3 regions of the Chryseobacterium sp. PTM-20240506 genome follow, and region 1 is predicted to be linked to each of the others. Evidence: riboswitches for the same ligand, from Rfam matches in the RefSeq annotation. Region 1 holds a riboswitch; each other region holds the start of a gene.

Region 1 (6,312 bases):
TAAACTGTAACAGATAGCAAAGGCAGAGGCCTGGTTATTTATTAAGTGCAAAGATACGAAAAAATAAGGGATAATCGATGTTTTAATTAATTGATTTTCAAAAAATTGTTTAAAAACAGCTTTTAGCCATAAAGAATCGGGCTTCTGTTTGTAAATATAAGGTCAAAATCTTTTGTAATGGGTTGTTTTTTTAATTAATGTATTACATGATCCTGTCAGCAACATTATATCTGCTAACAGGATCTGTTTGTTGAGGTTGCTTTTCCTCCTCTAAGCTAAGAAAATTAAAATATTGTCCACATCTGTTCCAAAAAATAACAATGTAAATATGTGAAAGGAATAGTCTTATTTACTTCAGCTTCAGTTCGTATATTTTTGCAGGGAGTGAAAATGCTTTCAGTGTGGTCGTTTTTATAAATTCAAATCCAACCGAATTGAAGAATGAGAGCATGGGATCATCTTCAGTTATGCTGATCCAGATACGATCTGTAAAAGTAATAGCTGATCTGCTTTTGTTCCATAATGATTGTCTTATTTCAGGCTGATCATATTCAGGAAGGATAGAAAAATCAATTATTTCCGTCATTCTCTCCCCTTCATTTGCTTCCGGATATAATGATCCGCTTTTAAAAAGGCAATAACCGACGGGTTCATGATCTGCAAACACCATAATGAGCTGGGTGGATAAGTCATTCAGGATATTGATCATTTTCCTGTATTCTACATTTTCGGCAAGGTATTCTTCAATTTTTTCCGATGAAACTTTTCCAGAATAGGTATTTCTGATATATGGTCTCATGACAGCAAAAAGGTGATCGATTCCCTGGTCTGATCCTACGGTAAATTTGGATATAATTTCCATTATGATTCTTTTTTACCCAAAGCTAATGGATTATTAAACTGTTGTATGAGTACAGTTGAGTACAATTGAATCAGTACAGTTGGTTTTTAATCATTTGTGCGAACACATTTGTACATTTGTTATGAAAAAGATGAAACGCCATGAAGACGTACAGATATGAGATTTTTACCACTGCTATTGAAGATAAAATAAAGACTGGAATGTTAAAGCCCGGCACCCGTCTACCATCTGTGAGAGAGATTAAAGAAAATTATCATCTGAGTACAAGTTCGGTTCAAAGTGGTTATGATCATCTGGTGATGAAAGGATGGGTGAAAAATATTCCCCGCTCCGGTTATTTTGTAGCAGATGATGTTCCACAAATAAGCAGTGAAAACTTACCACTTTACCCGGTCTCAAAAAATGAAGTTTTCAATAAAAATGTTGCTCTGATTTCATCAAGAAATAAGCCCTCCGAATATGCCTCATTTAATTCGGCGGCACCTACGGATCTATTGATTCCGCAAAAGCTCATTTTAAAAAAAATGCAGAAAGTGATCCGCGAAAAAGGGACTTCACTTCTTCGCTACTATCCTGCTAACGGGTCTTTAGAACTAAGAGATCTTATCGCTAAACGTACTTCTCAATATGGATACACATTGCATCCTGAAAAATTAATCATTACTGATGGAGCATTGCAGGCACTTTACATTGCCCTGGCATCTGTGACGAATGCCGGTGACCTCATTGCTGTTGAAAGTCCGTGCGTTTTTTCTGTTTTGGAAGTAATTGCCAATCTGAAACTTAAAGTCATAGAAATTCCTGTCCGGGATAGAAATGGTTTTGATACGGCATATTTAAAAAAGATATGCGCGGATCATGATATCAGATCTCTTGTAGTTACACCTAATTTTCACAATCCTACAGGAATTCTGATGTCGGAAACTGTAAAAAAAGAACTGCTTTCCATTGCGGAAGAATATGAGTTTCCGATTATCGAAAATGATATTTACGGAGACCTTTATTTTGGCAATGAGAGACCTTCGGGGATCGGGAGTTTTGATACCGGTGGTTGGGTAATAACTTTTTCTTCTTTTTCCAAAACATTGGCTCCCGGTATTCGCCTGGGATGGATGCATTCGGGAAAATTCCATGCGGAAGCAGAGAGAACCAGGTTTGCCTTAGGAAGATCTGTTGCTCCGGTATATCAGGAACTGGTCATTAAACTGCTTGAAGACCATAGCTATGATAAACATTTGCGTTCATTTCGTAAACAGCTATATAAGCAGGCCAAAGATGTGTTAGAGATATTAAAAAGCCATTTTCCGGATGGGGCTTATTTTGAAGATCCTCAGGGTGGATACAGCATTTGGGGAAGTTTGCCTGAAGGAGTGGATATGGAGAAATTTTACGCTTATTGCGAACAGCAAAGAATATTATTTACTCCCGGAGAAATTTTTAGCCTTACCGATCAGTTCAGGTACCATTTCAGGATTATTTTTGCAGAACGTATCACATCCCATAGCCTGTTGGCTTTGCAAAATATAGGTGAGAATTTGAAACAGATATTGTGAGTGTTTTTCAGGCTTTTATCTGTTAATTCAGAATCATATTTTCATATTGAGAGCATATGCTTTTCTCAATAATCGTGTTTGTCGGATTTTTTTGCAAGTGATTTTTACATAATCAAGATCATTTTAATTATGATTTTGAAAATTGAAAATATATTTATAATGCCTATTTTCAAAGAATTACGAATTCCTAACTGTTGTTCGTAAATAATTATTTTCGTGTTTCAATAAAATACCTATATTTACCACCAAGGAGTTCATTTATACTTCTTTATCAACCGGAATTGGTTACACTTAGCTGTGAATTAAAAGGGAATCGTGTGTGAATCACGAACTGTCGCGCAACTGTAAGTAACACTCAAAAGGTTTTTATCAATCAGGGTTCACTGTTCTTTTTTTGAATGGGAAGGACGATAAAAATTGTTACAAGTCAGGAGACCTGCCTATTTCGAATTGACGATGCTTTCGCGATCTGAAGCTTATAGTCAGGTATGATACGATGTGATAACAGTGCCCGATATCTTTTTGTGTACATTATCATTTTTAAGAAATGGTTTACAGGTTTTGCTTTTCAGGGCTGTATCATTTCTACAGCTTGCTCGTATTAGTCCCTTTCCATAATTTTCTCTTTTACAAAGTATTGTGAAGTTTTATCAGCACCTTTTATATTGATTTATAAGCATTACAGGCTGATGGCAGCAATCTTTGACCGGATTGTTATTACATGAAAATGTAATGAGGCTGTTCAACCATTCATTAAGGTTTATAGGTCGTTTAATTATTTTAATCATTTAAAGAATAATCTTTCTTTAAATTGTTGGAAGAATGTGAGTTAAAATACATCAAAACGAACAATAATATTAAAGATGAGTAAAAATGTAAGTCTAGAGTCTGCCGGATTACGTTTCCGGGAGACGATGCAAAAAGAAAACCCTCTTCAGATTGTCGGGGCTATCAATGCCAATCATGCATTGCTGGCGCAGCAAGCAGGATTCAATGCTATTTATCTTTCCGGAGGAGGAGTTGCTGCAGGATCGTTGGGAATTCCGGATCTGGGAATTACGACCCTTGAGGATGTTCTGATCGATATTCAACGAATAACCAATGTATGTGATTTACCTCTATTGGTGGATGTAGATACGGGGTTTGGTCCTTCGGCATTCAACGTAGCAAGAACTGTAAAATCATTAATTAAAGCCGGAGCAGGTGCTTTGCATATTGAAGACCAGGTGGGAGCGAAACGTTGTGGGCACCGTCCAGGTAAAGAAGTGGTAAGCAAAGAGGAAATGGTAGACCGTTTGAAGGCTGCTGTTGATGCTCGGACGGATGAAAATTTTGTGATCGGGGCACGTACTGATGCTTTTGCCAATGAAGGGCTTGAAAAAACATTGGAAAGGGCTGTTGCCTATAAAGAAGCCGGAGCAGATTTCATCTTTGCGGAGGCTGTTCCTGATTTAAGCTATTATCAAAAGTTTGTAGACGCTACAGGTATTCCTGTACTGGCCAATATTACAGAATTCGGAATGATTAAAATGTATACTGCTGATGAACTGAAAGATGCGGGAGTCGGTTTGATTTTATATCCCCTTTCTGCTTTCCGGGCGGCAAATAAGGCAGCACTGAATGTTTACGAGCATATCCGGAAAGATGGAACCCAGGCTCATGTAATTGATACCATGCAGACCCGGGAAGAGCTTTACAAAAGTATTGGATACCATGATTACGAACAAAAATTAGATAACCTATTTAAACAGAACAAGAATGTCAATGAATAACGAACCAACATTTAAGCCTAAGAAAAGTGTAGCGCTTTCCGGGGTTGCCGCAGGTAATACTGCACTTTGCAGTGTAGGAAAAAGTGGAAATGATCTCCATTACAGAGGTTATGACATTTTGGACCTCGCAGAAAAAGCAGAATTTGAGGAGGTAGCCTATCTTCTTATTTACGGACAGCTACCAACAGGAGCCCAGTTAAAAAACTATAAAGCCAAATTGAAATCACTGAGAGGATTACCACATTCTGTAAGAAATATCCTGAAAAGTATTCCTGCAGCTGCCCATCCGATGGATGTAATGCGCTCCATGGTTTCAGCAATTGGAAGTATTCAGCCTGAAAAAGACGATCATAATGTGGCGGGAGCAAGGGATATTGCAGACAAATTACTGGCATCATTCAGTTCCGGACTTTTGTATTGGTATCATTATACGCATAACGGAAAAGAGATTGATGTAGAAACTGATGATGATACTATTGGGGGCCATTTTCTTCACCTGTTGCATGGTAAAAAAGCACCCGATTCCTGGGTGAAGGCAATGGAAATCTCTCTTAATCTGTATGCAGAGCATGAATTTAACGCTTCCACTTTTACTGCGCGTGTTATTGCGGGAACCTCTTCAGATTTTTATTCCTGTATAACGGGAGCTATCGGCGCTTTAAGAGGTCCTAAACATGGTGGGGCGAATGAAGTGGCTTTCGAAATTCAGAGTCGTTATAATTCCCCGGATGAAGCGGAAGAGGATATCAGAAGGCGTATTGGTAACAAAGAAGTAATTATTGGATTTGGACATCCGGTGTACACTATATCGGATCCGCGAAACGTAGTGATAAAAAAAGTAGCGAAAGAACTTTCCGAAGAGGCAGGAGATATGTTGCTTTATCATATTGCTGAAAGGCTGGAAACCATAATGTGGGAAGAAAAGAAAATGTTCCCTAACCTGGATTGGTTCTCAGCGGTTTCGTATCATCTGATGGGAGTACCAACCCTTATGTTCACTCCGTTATTTGTTATTTCAAGAGTCACCGGATGGAGTGCCCACATCATTGAACAAAGGCAGGATGGCAAAATTATCCGTCCAAGTGCCAATTACACCGGGCCTGAAAATAAAGAATTTGTTCCTATCACAAGCAGATAATACAATCAATTTAAAATATAAACTAATTAAACTTAAAACAAAAAGATGTCATCACACATTTCAAATGAAAGACCACAACCGGATCAGGTATTAACAGATATTGCAGATTACGTATTGAACTTCGAAATTAAAAACGACCTGGCCTGGAAAACGGCCCACTACTGCCTTTTAGATACTATTGGATGTGGATTGGAAGCTTTAACTTATCCTGCATGTACGAAATTATTGGGACCTATTGTAAAAGGAACTGTTGTTCCGAATGGTGCAAAAGTGCCGGGAACTCAGTTTCAACTGGATCCGGTTCAGGCGGCTTTCAATATTGGAGCTATTATTCGTTGGCTGGATTTTAATGATACATGGCTAGCTGCAGAATGGGGACATCCTTCTGATAACTTAGGAGGAATTTTAGCAACCGCTGACTGGTTGTCCAGAACCCATATTGCAGAAGGAAAAGCTCCTTTGAAAATGAAGCAGGTGCTGGAAGCCATGATCATGGCGCATGAAATTCAGGGAGTAATTGCTCTTGAAAATTCATTCAACAGAGTAGGTTTAGATCACGTTTTATTAGTGAAGTTGGCTTCTACGGCCGTTGTAGGGAAATTAATTGGATTAACCCGTGATGAGCTGATCAATGCGATCTCATTGGCCTTTGTGGACGGACAATCTTTAAGAACATACCGTCACGCTCCTAATACAGGAAGTCGTAAGTCATGGGCAGCCGGAGATGCCACTTCCAGAGCTGTGCGTTTAGCATTAATTGCCAAAACCGGCGAAATGGGTTATCCTTCGGTACTTACGGCTAAAATATGGGGATTCTATGATGTTTCATTTAAAGGAAATGAATTCAAATTTCAGCGTGAATACGGTTCTTATGTAATGGAGAATGTATTGTTTAAGATCTCTTTCCCTGCTGAATTCCATTCACAAACAGCCGTGGAAGCAGCTATGACATTGCACCATCAATTAAAAGGGATGGGTAAAACAACT
Region 2 (6,312 bases), 2.4 Mb from region 1:
GCTTTATGTATGCGTGTTCCTCTATTGTAAAAGAAAAACCTGCGAGTCCTATTGAGAGTGTCTTGTTCATAGCTTTGTTTTTTAATTTTTTTGAGTGATTTGGTTTACTGAATCTGTTAATTCGTTCCAGGTATTGAGAAGTTCACCTAAAAACAACTTTCCTTTTTCTGTAATCTGGTAGTATTTTCTCGGTGGGCCTCCTGTTGATTCTTCCCATCTGTAAGAGAGAAACTCACCATTTTTTAATCTTGTTAAAAGAGGGTAGAGTGTGCCTTCTACTACATCCAGTTTTCCTTTTTTTAGTTCATCTATAAGGTCGGAAACATACATTTCACGATGATTGATAAGACTTAAAATACAGAATTCCAGAATCCCTTTTCGCATTTGCGCTTTGGTATTTTCAGTATTCATCTTAATAAGGTTTTAATTAGTTATATTTAGAATCCGGTTCCTAGCTAGTTGAACCTATTCTTATTTTACATTACAAAGATATGTAATTAAAATGGTATTATGCAATACAAAGTAGTGAAATTTTTATTTACTTTTATTTAATTAACTGATTTTCAATTAAATAAATTTTATCTATTTTTTTAAGAAAACTAAAATCAATTAAAATAGAAGATAAATGATGGTCATTCTTAACGCTATTCTTATTTTTGTTATGGAAATTTTCAGTCATCTGTATACTGAGCAAAAAAGTTAATTTTGAATAGTTCTGTAATCTTGATCATCTTTATTATTTTAGGATCTTTTTGCTCCGGTCAGCAGCATTTTGAAATTAAAGATGGATCCTTATTGTATAATGCGGAGATCACTGTTCAGGATTGTGATGCTGATAAATGTAGTGGAAATGGTACAATTATACTGAAAGATAAAAGGACCTCGCGGACTTTACAGGAGTTCACTTCTGATGATCTTTATTTTTACCTTGGTAAGGATCAACAACCTAGTGTTAATGTTATTCAGCTTTATGATGAACAGAGCCCGCTGATATTTAAAGATTTTAACTTTGACGGTTTTGAAGATATTGCTATCCGAAATGGTAATGAAAGCAGCTATGGTGGTCCTTCCTATGACGTATATGTCTATAATACGACAAGAAAGCAATTCGTGATCAGTGAGGAATTAACTGATCTTGCCCGCGAAAATCTGGGAATGTTTCAGACAGATCCAAAAAGGAAAAGACTCATAACATTTTCTAAATCCGGTTGTTGCTGGCATTTAACCACAGAATACAGAGTGCTGCCCGGAAAAGGACTTGATAAGGTCTTTGAACTGGAAGAAGATGCCATGAATGATGAATCTGTAAAAGTAACCCGACGCGAAAAGATTAAAAATAAATGGATCATAAAAACAAAGAGATATCCAATCAAAGAATATTATAAAGAATAGGAAACATGAAAATACAAAAGGAAATTGATTTTATTCTTGCTGTAGATGCATTAAAAAATGTACAGAGAAGGAATTATAATGCCGATGATTCAAGAAGAGAAAATACTGCTGAACACTCATGGCAGATCATTATTTTAGCACAGGTACTTTTCCCCTATGCTAAAAACAGGGCTGATATCGATCTGTTAAGGGTGATACGGATTCTTTCTATCCACGATCTGGTAGAAATAGAAGCTGGAGATACATTTTTATTTGACGAAAAAGCCATGGTGGGCAAATTTGAAAGAGAAAAATTGTCTGCCCAGAAAATTTTCGGGATTCTTGATGAACCTTTGCGTTCGGAATTCTTTAATTTGTGGCTGGAATTTGAAGAAGAACAGACCCCTGATGCTATTTTTGCCTGTGCAATAGACAGGATCATGCCGTTTATCCTGAATTCGCATACTTCAGGAAAAAGCTGGACAGAAGCTAAGGTAACAGAAAGCCAGATCAGGAATATGCTGGAAAATGCCATCAGCCGGGCTTCTGATGAAATGGGAGAAGCATTCCAGTTTTTACTTAGTAAAAGTTTAGAAACAGAAAAAGTTTTAAGATAAATAAAACGCAAGCCGAAGGCTTGCGTTTTTTTCTGATTATAGTATCTGTACAGGCTTTTTAAATTCGTCTATAGCTACGAAAGTGAAATCTCCAACAATAGCTCTTTCTCTTTCATACGAATACATCTGTTCTGTATAAATTTCTACGTTTACCTTCATACTGGTAGTCCCGACATGGGAAACTGTTCCTATCAATTCTACAATAGTTCCTGCAGGAATAGGCTTTTTAAAATCAATTTTGTCGCTGCTTACAGTTACCACTCGTTTTCTTGCAAAGCGGGTAGCGGTAATAAATGCCACTTCATCCATCAATTGCATCGCTGTACCACCAAAAAGGGTATCGTAATGATTGGTTGTGTTGGGGAAAACCGCTTTAAAGATTCTGGTTTCAGATGCTTGAATTCTTTCTTCTGTAGTCATATTTCATTATTAAATTAAAGCGGGATGAAATTATTGAAATAAACAGAATAATCTAGGAATTAGTATATTCCTGAAAACATCCATCAGATCAATAAACTTCAGGCCGCGAAAGTTTCTTGTTCAAAGAAAAGGCAGGTCTCCTGACTTGTAACATCTTTAATCCCTTCCCATGCATGGCACAGTGGATCCTACATTTTGTTACTTACAGTTGCGCGACAGCTCGTGATTTTCACACGATTCCCTTTTAATCTGCGTTAGGCAGAACCCATTCCTGTGATGAATAAGTGGTAAGACTTTTTCAGGTGCAAAAATAAGGATAATACAGAGAAGTAAGGTGAATTATTCCGGATTTTTAAAAATAATCTGATGAGCCACCCGGCCCTGTTTGATTGTCCAGAGTGTGGTATACCTGTTTTCACCTGATCCGTTCACCATATAAAGGAAAATATTATCATTATCAATAGCAGCTACACTGATGTTATTGAAATCCATAGTAGGCTGGAACATATTTTTGATGGCTTCTCTCACAAAGACAGAGCCACGCCCCACCTGCTGTACCCGGATCGATTTGATTTCGGTCATCCCTTCCGGAAGTTCTTTGCTTATTCCCCAGGGTTTAACTTTATCAATGGTTAATATCGTTCCATCCGTATCTTTTTCCTGTTTACGGTAGCTGGCATTAGAAGGATAAATATCGATGATTACTTTACTCCTTTGAGCGGTAGGTATTTTGGGGTTGTTATTATCTGTGAAAATGAGGGATCTTCCGTTTTTGGATTTGGAAGGTGTGTATTGAGGCAACTGATCAATAAAGGCTACACGGTCTTTATTCACCATACCTTCCTTATCAAGATTTTCATATCTCACAAAAGGCTTTTCAGTATCCTGCTTATCGGGATATTTGATCCATAGCCATTCTGTTTCTCCGGGAGCCGGTTTTACATAAAGAAAAACATCCCCTTTACGCATTCTGATTTTGTCTACAATTTTTCTGTAATTATCCTTTGCCACCCGTACATTGGCATAGCCTTCTTCTGCTTTTACAACTCCAAAAGGAATTTTTTGCTGCCCTTTTAGGAAGGCTAATGAAAATAAACTGAAGGCAGATAAATAGAATGCTTTGTTTACGGAAATCATCATGAAAAATTTTTGATACTTCAAATATATAAATTAAAAGCATTTCGGAACATAATTATAGCTTCCTAAATCTTCTTTATTTGCTAAAGAAAGTTTTACAAAAGGAATTTATTCTGTTAGGTTGGAGGAGGATAGAAATTCGGTAAGGCGAAATTTTTTGGGAAGAAGGAAGAGTAAAGAGTAAAGAGTAAAGAATAAGAGAGTGCTAAAAGCACTCTCATTTATTATTAAATCAATTTTTAAATTCTTTCAAGCTCATCGGCATCAATGGTTGTTTTAAAGGTTCCATAATTGACAATCACTTTATTTCTTGAAATTTTTTCAATCGTGCCGACACTGGTACTTCCTGTAATACGCACCCGTTGTCCCACTTTCATCCAGATCTCACGATCGGTTTTGCGTTTTTCCTCTATTTTTTCGTTGGTTTCTGCGATTTTTTCAATAACCTCTTCTTTTTTCAGCTGCTGGGTGATCTTTCTTTTTACAATCTGAAGACGTTTGGTTTCATCTTTATCAGCACCTATTTTTCTGAATTTTTCCTGTTCTAAAATCTTCACGAAATCTTTTACCACATCCTTCCTGGATTTTCCCTTAACGTAGCTTTCGATAAAAGATTCGATTTTGTTCCCGAACTGAAGCTTCCGATGTTCTTCTTCATACAGCTTTTGAAAATTGAATAATTTTTGCTGAAGTTGTTCATTCAGCTTTTGAAGGTTATCCCGTTTATCTTCTACCGATTCCTTTCTTTCAGCCAGATCTGTTTTAAGCTTTTCAACTTCAAATTTTTCCTGCTGTAGCTTAACAATGGTTTTATCAAGGTTTACAATATCGTGTTCTACCTTTTTCTTTGCAGAATGGATAATGAATCTGGGAATTTTATTCTTTTCGGCAACTTCAAAAGTAAAGGAACTTCCTGCCTGGCCTACCTCCAGTTTGTACATCGGTTCCAGAGTTTCTTCATTGAATAGCATCGCCGCATTTTCAGCATTAGGGAGTTGTTCTATCACCAGTTTGATATTGGTATAGTGTGTGGTGATAATCGCGAAACTTTTTTTGTCGTAGAAAAATTCAAGGAAACTTTCTGCCAGGGCACCTCCCAGTTCCGGATCGGAACCTGTTCCAAACTCATCAATTAACAGGAGCGTATTGGCGTCTGATTCCCTGATGATTCCGGACATTTTCTTTAATCTCGAAGAATATGTCGAAAGATGGTTTTCTATAGACTGATTGTCTCCAATATCAGTCATGATTTTGTCAAAGAAAAACATTTCGGATTTCGGGTGAGTGGGAACGAGGATTCCACTTTGGATCATCAGCTGTAGTAATCCTACCGTTTTTAAGGTTATTGATTTTCCCCCTGCATTGGGACCGGAGATACAGATGATCCTGTTATGTTCCGTCAGACTCAATGTTTGTGGGTGGATCGTTTTGTTCTCTGCTTTATTCCTTAGCCATAACAATGGATGAAAAGCTTCTCTTAATCTCAGGGTTTTATGGCGGTTGATTTTAGGCAGTACTCCATGGATTAATTCTGCAAATTTGGCTTTTGCCCTCGTTAAATCAAGATCAAAAATGTATTTTTGATACCTCCAGAGCTGAGGTTGAAATTCGGCTAATTCAGCTGTAAGTTTCCTCAGGATCTTATCAATTTCTTTCTTTTCCTCCTCTTCAGCTTCCTTCAATTTAAAATAGTGGCTGACTACGCTGTCCGGCTGTATATAGGTAATGGATCCGGTTTTTGAAAGTCCCAAGACTCTTCCGGAAACCCTTTTTTTATACGCAGATTTTACTGCTAAAACTCTTTGGTCCTCTATAATACTCTCACGGATGTCATCCAGAAAATCACTTTGCCCATAATTGAACAAGGCCCGGTTGAAATTTTCCTGAATTGCTTTTTTGGCATGCTGAATTTCTGTCCGTAATGTTTTTAGAACGGGTGAAGCTTCGCTTTTTACCTCTCCAAAACGGTTGAAGACTTTATCAACCTTATCAATGATCTCTTTTTTAAATTCAAGAACTGAAACATTTTCCAGAAGATTGGGAAAAGTATCCGGCATGGTGGGAAAGAACTTTTGTAGCTTTCCGATTTGTTCCGTGAGTGTTTTTATCTTGATGAATGCGCTGTTTTCCAGTCGATAGTTCTCAATCAGCATTAATTTCAGTTCCGCTTCAATATCTTCATATTCATCAAATGGGATAGCATTTGAACTTTCAAAACTTGAAAGATATTCCGAAGTTTTTTTCAAAGAAAGCTCTGCTTCGTCGATTTCCATAGGACGAAGTTGAAGAATTTTTTCTCTCGTTTTCGGAGAATACGCAAAAGGAGAAATTTCCGCGAGCAATTGCGGAAATTCTAATTCGTCTAAATCTTCTTTATTTATATACACAATGCAAATTTAGTGAGAAATTGTGAATTTGATGAGATGATAATTTGAAAATGAGATATTTTGAAAATTTTATGGTCCTGATCTTTTTTAAATGAATGTTTTAGTACATTTGAAATATGAGAATAGAAACCAATCGTTTGATTTTAAGAAATATTGAAGAAACCGATGTTGAAGACATTCTTAGGATCCGTAGCAATGAAGAAATCAACAGATACATCTTGCGTAATTCACCAAAAACGAATTATGATGCACTGGATTTTATTTTAACGATAAAAAGAAATACCCAAAATAACGAAACTGTATATCTGGGTATTTCATATAAAGATCAACCCAACCTTATCGGAACGATATGTTTGTGGAATTTTTCTGAAGACAGAAAG
Region 3 (6,312 bases), 810 kb from region 1:
CTGATCCCCATCATGGAATATGCTGTAAATTATGATTATATTGCTGAGGTTCTTTGTGTTAACAAAAACAAACCAGAGCTGAATTGTAATGGTAAATGTTATTTGAGTAAAGAACTCGCTAAAACCAATGATACAGAAACAGCCCCTTTGAGTAAGGGAAAAACTTCCGGACAAAAAATTCTTGATATCTACATCCTTCCGGAAATTACAGAAATAAAAAACACAGGTCTAACATACGATCACAATTTTACTTTTATTTATCAAAAGAATTACTCTTTTCTTTTCCTGAAACATATTTTCAGGCCGCCGGTTTTTTAAGGTTGTTTATACATTTTATCTCCAATTGTTAAAGCTCACGTACTGCGAAAATTACAGATTTTCCACACTCATGTGTTCTTCATAATTGTTTCATGATTCACTTTATAATTCTAAAGTGCTAAAACTTTTATGCTTATTGGGATTGAGAAAATGAATGTTTTCAACATTCGATGCTTATTTCTATTCAAACAAATACAACTTAAAAAAAATCAACAATGAAAATTTATAAATTTTTATCTCTATTGTTTATTGGCCTTATATTACTTAGTGCTTCATCATGTCAAAGTAATGACGATAGGGATAATTCACAGGATACTACACCGGGAAACCTACAGATAAAGTTTGAAAACGGATTCAATAACCTTGGCGGTATTGTTTTGAATCAGACAACCCAAACTTCTTCAAGCGGACAAAAACACCAGTTTTCTACTTTAAAATATATTATAAGTAATATCAGCCTGATTGATGAATCCGGAAAAGAATTTAAATACAATGAAAATAATCCTGATAAAGGAGCCTTTATCATAGACCAGGCAGATGCCGTAGCAGGAATCGTTTATGTAAACCTTACCGGAATTCCTAAAAACAATTATAAAAAAGTGAAGTTCGGTCTGGGAATCAGCCAGAATGCTTATCTCCTGGGAATGGACGGGCAGGCAGAGTTTTGGAATAAAGCTAAAACAAAGGGGATGTCCTGGTCCTGGGCTGCGGGCTATGTTTTTGTAAAGCTGGAAGGGAAATACGGAAGTACTGCTGCAGAGAAGGAGTTTATGAATCATACGGGAAATATGGGAAATGTAGCGGCTAATAATACTCCTGATTTATACCGGGAAATTACTTTAGACCTCCCAACAACGGCGAGAGTGACCGGAAAAATAAGACCGTCGATTCATATTCTGGCCGATCTTAATCAGTATCTGAGTGGTGACACAAAACTTACCCTGAATACATCTAACGATATGATGATGGGATCGAGTCCGCATTTGGTAAGTGTAACCAACAACCTTACTAAAATGTTTACCGTAAACCACGTTCATAATGATGAAGATTAAAAATATTCTGAAGGCAGGATTGATTATTGTTACATTTTTTAATATCATATCGTGCTCAGATGAGGTTATTGAGCCATTGGAAAAGGATGAGGCTTATAACTTACAGTTTCCAGCTTATTTTCCTGAAATGACGTTTGATAAAACTGGGAATCCGGTCACCAAAAATGGAGTAGAGCTGGGAAGGAAATTATTCTACGAAGGAAGGCTTTCCCGAAATAATACCATTTCGTGCGGATTCTGCCATATACAGGAAAATGCTTTTACGCACCATGGGCATAATGTGAGCCATGGGGTGGATGACAGGATCGGAATACGCAATGCCCCTCCCATCCAGAATATGGCATTCTTAAAGCGATATATGTGGGATGGGGTAATTCATAACCTTAATGAGCAACCCATTATTCCTATTACCGACGCAAACGAAATGGATAGTTCAATGCCTGAAGTGATTGCTAAATTAAATGCCGACAGTAAGTATAGAAATCTTTTCAAAGCCGCTTATGGTGATGAATATATTACAGGGGAAAGGGTTTTGAAGGCTTTGTCACAGTTCATGGTAACGATGATTTCTGGTAATTCTAAGTATGACCAGTATAAGCATGGAAAAGCAACTTTTACTACAACGGAAATGAAGGGAATGGCACTATTCCAGCAGAAATGTTCCTCATGCCATAGCGGAGAATTGTTTACGGATGAAAGTTTCCGCAATACAGGAATGTATTACAATAGTCAGTTTAAGGATGCCGGGCGTTACAGGGTAACATTGGATCAGGTAGATTGGATGAAATTCCGGGTACCCAGCTTAAGGAATGTGGAATATACAGCACCTTATATGCATGACGGGAGATTCTATACCCTGGATGCTGTTCTTAATTTTTACTCGGATAATGTAGAGGACAATCCTAACCTTGATCCGCTGCTTAAACAAAACGGACATATCGGACTCACGATGAACAATGCGGAGAAGCAGTCCATTATTGCTTTCCTGAAAACTCTATCTGATAAAGACTTTGTTACCAACCCAAAATTCTCAGAATAAATTTTAATCAAACATGAAAAACATTTTTTTAATAGTATTGGGTTTATTTTTATGCCAAATAGCCTATGCAGAACCCATAAGAGACAGTTTGTATATTCCTGAAAATAGCTTTAACCCCAGCAAATTTTTTGATGATGATTGTGATGCTTGTGGCTGTGCTGCAGGAAATGGATCATCAGGATTTGAGTCTTTGCTTAATCCTCAATTTATAGGAATAAAATATTTTGCACAGCATTATAAAGCCAAAGAAAACCTTTTTGTGAATGATCTCACCCAGGATCAGTACTTCAATACCATCCAGTTATGGGGAAAAGTTCCCATTACGAAAAAGCTGAGTGCTTACGTGAGTCTCCCTTTTCAGTTTCATGAAAAAAAAACAATGCAGGGAGACATCAGAATTAATGGAATAGGGGATCTGAATGTAATGGGTATTTATCAGCTGATCAATTCTAAAGATGCATCTCACCAATTAAATGGAGGATTAGGAATAAAAGTTCCGTTAGGAAGATTTGATGAAAAAGGAATTACGGGAGTGAATCCGAGTTTCCAATTGGGAACAGGAAGCTGGGATTATCAGATGGTTGTGAATTATAAATACCAAAAGAACAAAGTTGCGGTAATTGTTAATACGGATTATACTGTTAAAGGTGAAAATAAGAAGTATTATCAGTTTGGAAACCAATGGAACTATGCAGCTACCGGATTTTATCAGCTTTATGCGGACAAAAAAATGATCTTTTCCGGGAAAGCCGGATTACAGGGAGAAGTATATGATAGGAATAAGCAATTTGATGAAGCCTTACCGGATACTGCCGGAAGTGCTTTATATGGAAAATTAGGCTTTGAACTTTCCTATAGTAAATGGAGCCTGGGTAGTGAACTGATGCTTCCTGCCTATTCAAACCTAGCGGGTGGAAATATTGAAGCTAAATCCAGATTCAGTGTGTTTATTAACTTTGGGATATAAAAATCAAATGAACATTCCGTTACTCATGTAACGGAATGTTTGTTTTTATTCTGTTGAAAATCATTTTATTAAGTATAATATTGTTTCTAAGAAGAATTTTCTATCTTTGCCGGAATCTGGTGAGCTGTAAAAGGCTTTTAAAAGGGAATCCGGTGTAAATCCGGAACAGACCCGCTGCTGTAAACTCTAAACCAAAATTTTTGATGTATATATCCACTGTTTTTAATGGGAAGGATTTCAAAAATGGAGTAAGTCAGAAGACCTGCCAGAAGATTTAAGTTTGATGCTTTCGTGGAATAAAGCTAAGGACAACAATGCTTCTGTGCAGCTATGGCTGTACAATGTTATTGCTGCTTTCTTATATCCATTAGTGTCAAGATTATTCTCAATGAGCTAATGGAACCGAAATTTACTTTTACAACTAAAAAAATAATTATCACAATCCTTGTGCTAATTAACCAGCTTTATTTTTCTCAGTCAAGAGATAGTATAAAGGAAAAAGGGATCCTTCCGGTTACCATTTATAAAAAAGATTTTAAAGAAATTCTTCCCGCTCAAACTCTTTCAGGAGAACAGCTGGAAAGGTTGAACAGCCAGTCCGTAGCCGATGCATTACGCTATTTTTCGGGAGTACAGATCAAGGATTACGGTGGAATTGGCGGATTGAAAACGGTTAATATCCGAAGCATGGGTAGCCAGCATGTCGGTGTTTTCTATGATGGGATTCAATTGGGAAACGCACAAAACGGGGTCATCGATCTGGGAAAGTTTTCGCTGGATGATATCGGAGAAATTTCATTATACAACGGACAGAAAAGTGAGATCTTTCAGCCTGCAAAAGATTTTGGATCTTCCGGCTCAATTTATCTCCAACCCAAGACTCCTTATTTTTCCGGAAATAAAAAAACGAATCTTGTACTTAGAATAAAAAACAGTTCAATCGATCTTTTCAACCCGTCATTTCGATTGGAGCAAAAGCTTTCAGATAAAATTTCCGCAAGTTTCAGCTCCGAATTTATACAGAGTGACGGACAATATAAATACAAATACCAGAAAAAACACCCCGATGGTACTATAGCCAATGATACAATTGCAACAAGATATGATTCTTATATTACTGCCAAAAGATTTGAGACCAGCCTGCAGGGAAATCTGAATAATGGAGACTGGAATGTCCGGGGCTACGGATATATTTCAGATCGTGGGATTCCCTCAGCAATTGTGAATAATGGTTTTGATCCGAAAGGACAAAAATTACTTGATAGAAATTATTTTGTTCAGGCTCACCTAAGGAAAAAAATATTTCCAAAATTTGAGACTCAGCTCAAAGCTAAATTTGCCTACGACTATACCCGGTATATGGATACGGTAAATGTAGCTGAAACGGCTTTAAAAACGGATAATACATATATCCAGAGAGAATTATATTTATCATCTTCCAATATTTACTCAATTACACCAAACTGGGATGTTAGTGCTAATGTTGATTTCCAGTATAATAATCTGGATTCCGATCTTAAGCTTTTCTCATTTCCCACGCGTTATACCTCATTGGTTGCTTTTGCAACCACTTACCAATGGAACCGGTTTAAGTTTCTTGGAAGTGTTTTAGGCACTTTTATTCGGGAGAATGTTGAACGTAATTCCAAGTCGCCGGATAAGAGTGAATGGACACCCTCTGCATTTTTGAGTTACCAGCCACTGGCCTTTAAGAATTTAACAGTGAGAGCATTTTATAAAAGGATTTTTAGAATGCCGACTTTCAATGACCTGTACTATACCATGATCGGGAATGTTTTTCTTAAACCTGAATTTACCAATCAATATGACGTAGGTTTTACTTATCAGAAGACTTATAACCATCAGGTTCTGAAAAGTATTTACTTCAAGGCAGACGGGTATTATAACAAAGTGGAAAATAAGATCATTGCAGTGCCCACAACCAATCTTTTCAGATGGATGATGACGAATCTTGGAGATGTTCATATCATAGGATCAGATGTGAATATACAGGCTGAGCTGGACCTTGGGAAAGTAATATTGAAACCATTGTTGAGCTATACCTACCAAAGTGCACGCGATTTTACTGAAAAAGGGGAGTCATATTATGGAGATCAGATTCCTTATGTGCCATGGCATTCAGGAACTTTTACTTTGATGGCTGATTATAAGGAGTGGAGCTTTAATTATAGCTTTATGTATACGGGGAAACGTTATGATGCACAACAAAACAATATTGAATATAATCTCATCAGACCCTGGTATACACACGATTTATCGATTCAGAAAAGGTTTAACTGGTATTCTCACCAGCTCAAGGTAAGCTTTGAGGTCAATAATACTTTGAATCAGCACTATGATGTGGTAAGGAACTATCCAATGCCAGGAAGAAATTTTAAACTTATTGTAAGCTATACATTATGAAAAAAATAAGCTATTACGTGTTCTTATTTATTGCGTTTTCATTACTGTCATGCAGAACAGATGAATACACTCCGAAAGAAGAAGTTGAGACGGGTCTTACACAACCGGAAAATACTGCAATCAAAGGTTTTTATGTTTTGAATGAAGGAAATATGGGGAGCAATAAATGCACACTTGATTTTTTTGATTATACAACAGGAAACTACAGAAGGAATATTTATGCAGAAATTAATCCCAATGTTGTCAAAGAATTAGGCGATGTGGGAAATGATATTCAGATTTACGGAGGTAAATTGTATGTTGTGGTGAATGTATCCAATAAAATCGAGGTGCTGGATGCAAAAACAGCAAAGCGAATCAAAACAATCCAGTTACAAAACTGCAGGTACATTAAATTCAAAGATGGAAAAGCCTATGCCAGCAGTTACGCTGGGCCGGTTGATATTAATCCTAATTCTCCTAAAGGAAAAGTTGTGGAGATTGATACGACTTCCCTTGCTATTCAAAGACAA

What was found. A riboswitch is a leader RNA that binds a small molecule or an ion and turns the genes downstream of it on or off. The one in region 1 is predicted to bind cobalamin.
Region 2: it holds a riboswitch for cobalamin, as region 1 does, so the genes downstream of both, ACNFU2_RS08235 (acyl-CoA thioesterase) here and prpB (methylisocitrate lyase) in region 1, are expected to answer to the same signal.
Region 3: it holds a riboswitch for cobalamin, as region 1 does, so the genes downstream of both, ACNFU2_RS15895 (TonB-dependent receptor plug domain-containing protein) here and prpB (methylisocitrate lyase) in region 1, are expected to answer to the same signal.

What each region holds. Positions count from the first base shown of each region.
Region 1 covers NZ_CP182581.1:4,384,549-4,390,860, forward strand. The annotation lists gene ACNFU2_RS19715 (hypothetical protein) at 350-862, opposite strand; gene ACNFU2_RS19720 (PLP-dependent aminotransferase family protein) at 1,003-2,415, shown strand; cobalamin riboswitch at 2,681-2,874, shown strand; gene prpB (methylisocitrate lyase) at 3,279-4,187, shown strand; gene prpC (bifunctional 2-methylcitrate synthase/citrate synthase) at 4,180-5,325, shown strand; gene ACNFU2_RS19735 (bifunctional 2-methylcitrate dehydratase/aconitate hydratase) at 5,371-6,312, shown strand, end outside.
Region 2 covers NZ_CP182581.1:1,872,539-1,878,850, reverse strand. The annotation lists gene ACNFU2_RS08255 (PspC domain-containing protein) at 1-70, opposite strand, end outside; gene ACNFU2_RS08250 (PadR family transcriptional regulator) at 82-411, opposite strand; gene ACNFU2_RS08245 (FG-GAP repeat protein) at 706-1,392, shown strand; gene ACNFU2_RS08240 (HD domain-containing protein) at 1,398-1,988, shown strand; gene ACNFU2_RS08235 (acyl-CoA thioesterase) at 2,025-2,408, opposite strand; cobalamin riboswitch at 2,521-2,692, opposite strand; gene ACNFU2_RS08230 (hypothetical protein) at 2,748-3,548, opposite strand; gene ACNFU2_RS08225 (endonuclease MutS2) at 3,785-5,932, opposite strand; gene ACNFU2_RS08220 (GNAT family N-acetyltransferase) at 6,049-6,312, shown strand, end outside.
Region 3 covers NZ_CP182581.1:3,574,305-3,580,616, forward strand. The annotation lists gene ACNFU2_RS15875 (hypothetical protein) at 1-318, shown strand, start outside; gene ACNFU2_RS15880 (MbnP family protein) at 534-1,370, shown strand; gene ACNFU2_RS15885 (cytochrome-c peroxidase) at 1,357-2,409, shown strand; gene ACNFU2_RS15890 (transporter) at 2,423-3,376, shown strand; cobalamin riboswitch at 3,477-3,661, shown strand; gene ACNFU2_RS15895 (TonB-dependent receptor plug domain-containing protein) at 3,773-5,800, shown strand; gene ACNFU2_RS15900 (YncE family protein) at 5,797-6,312, shown strand, end outside.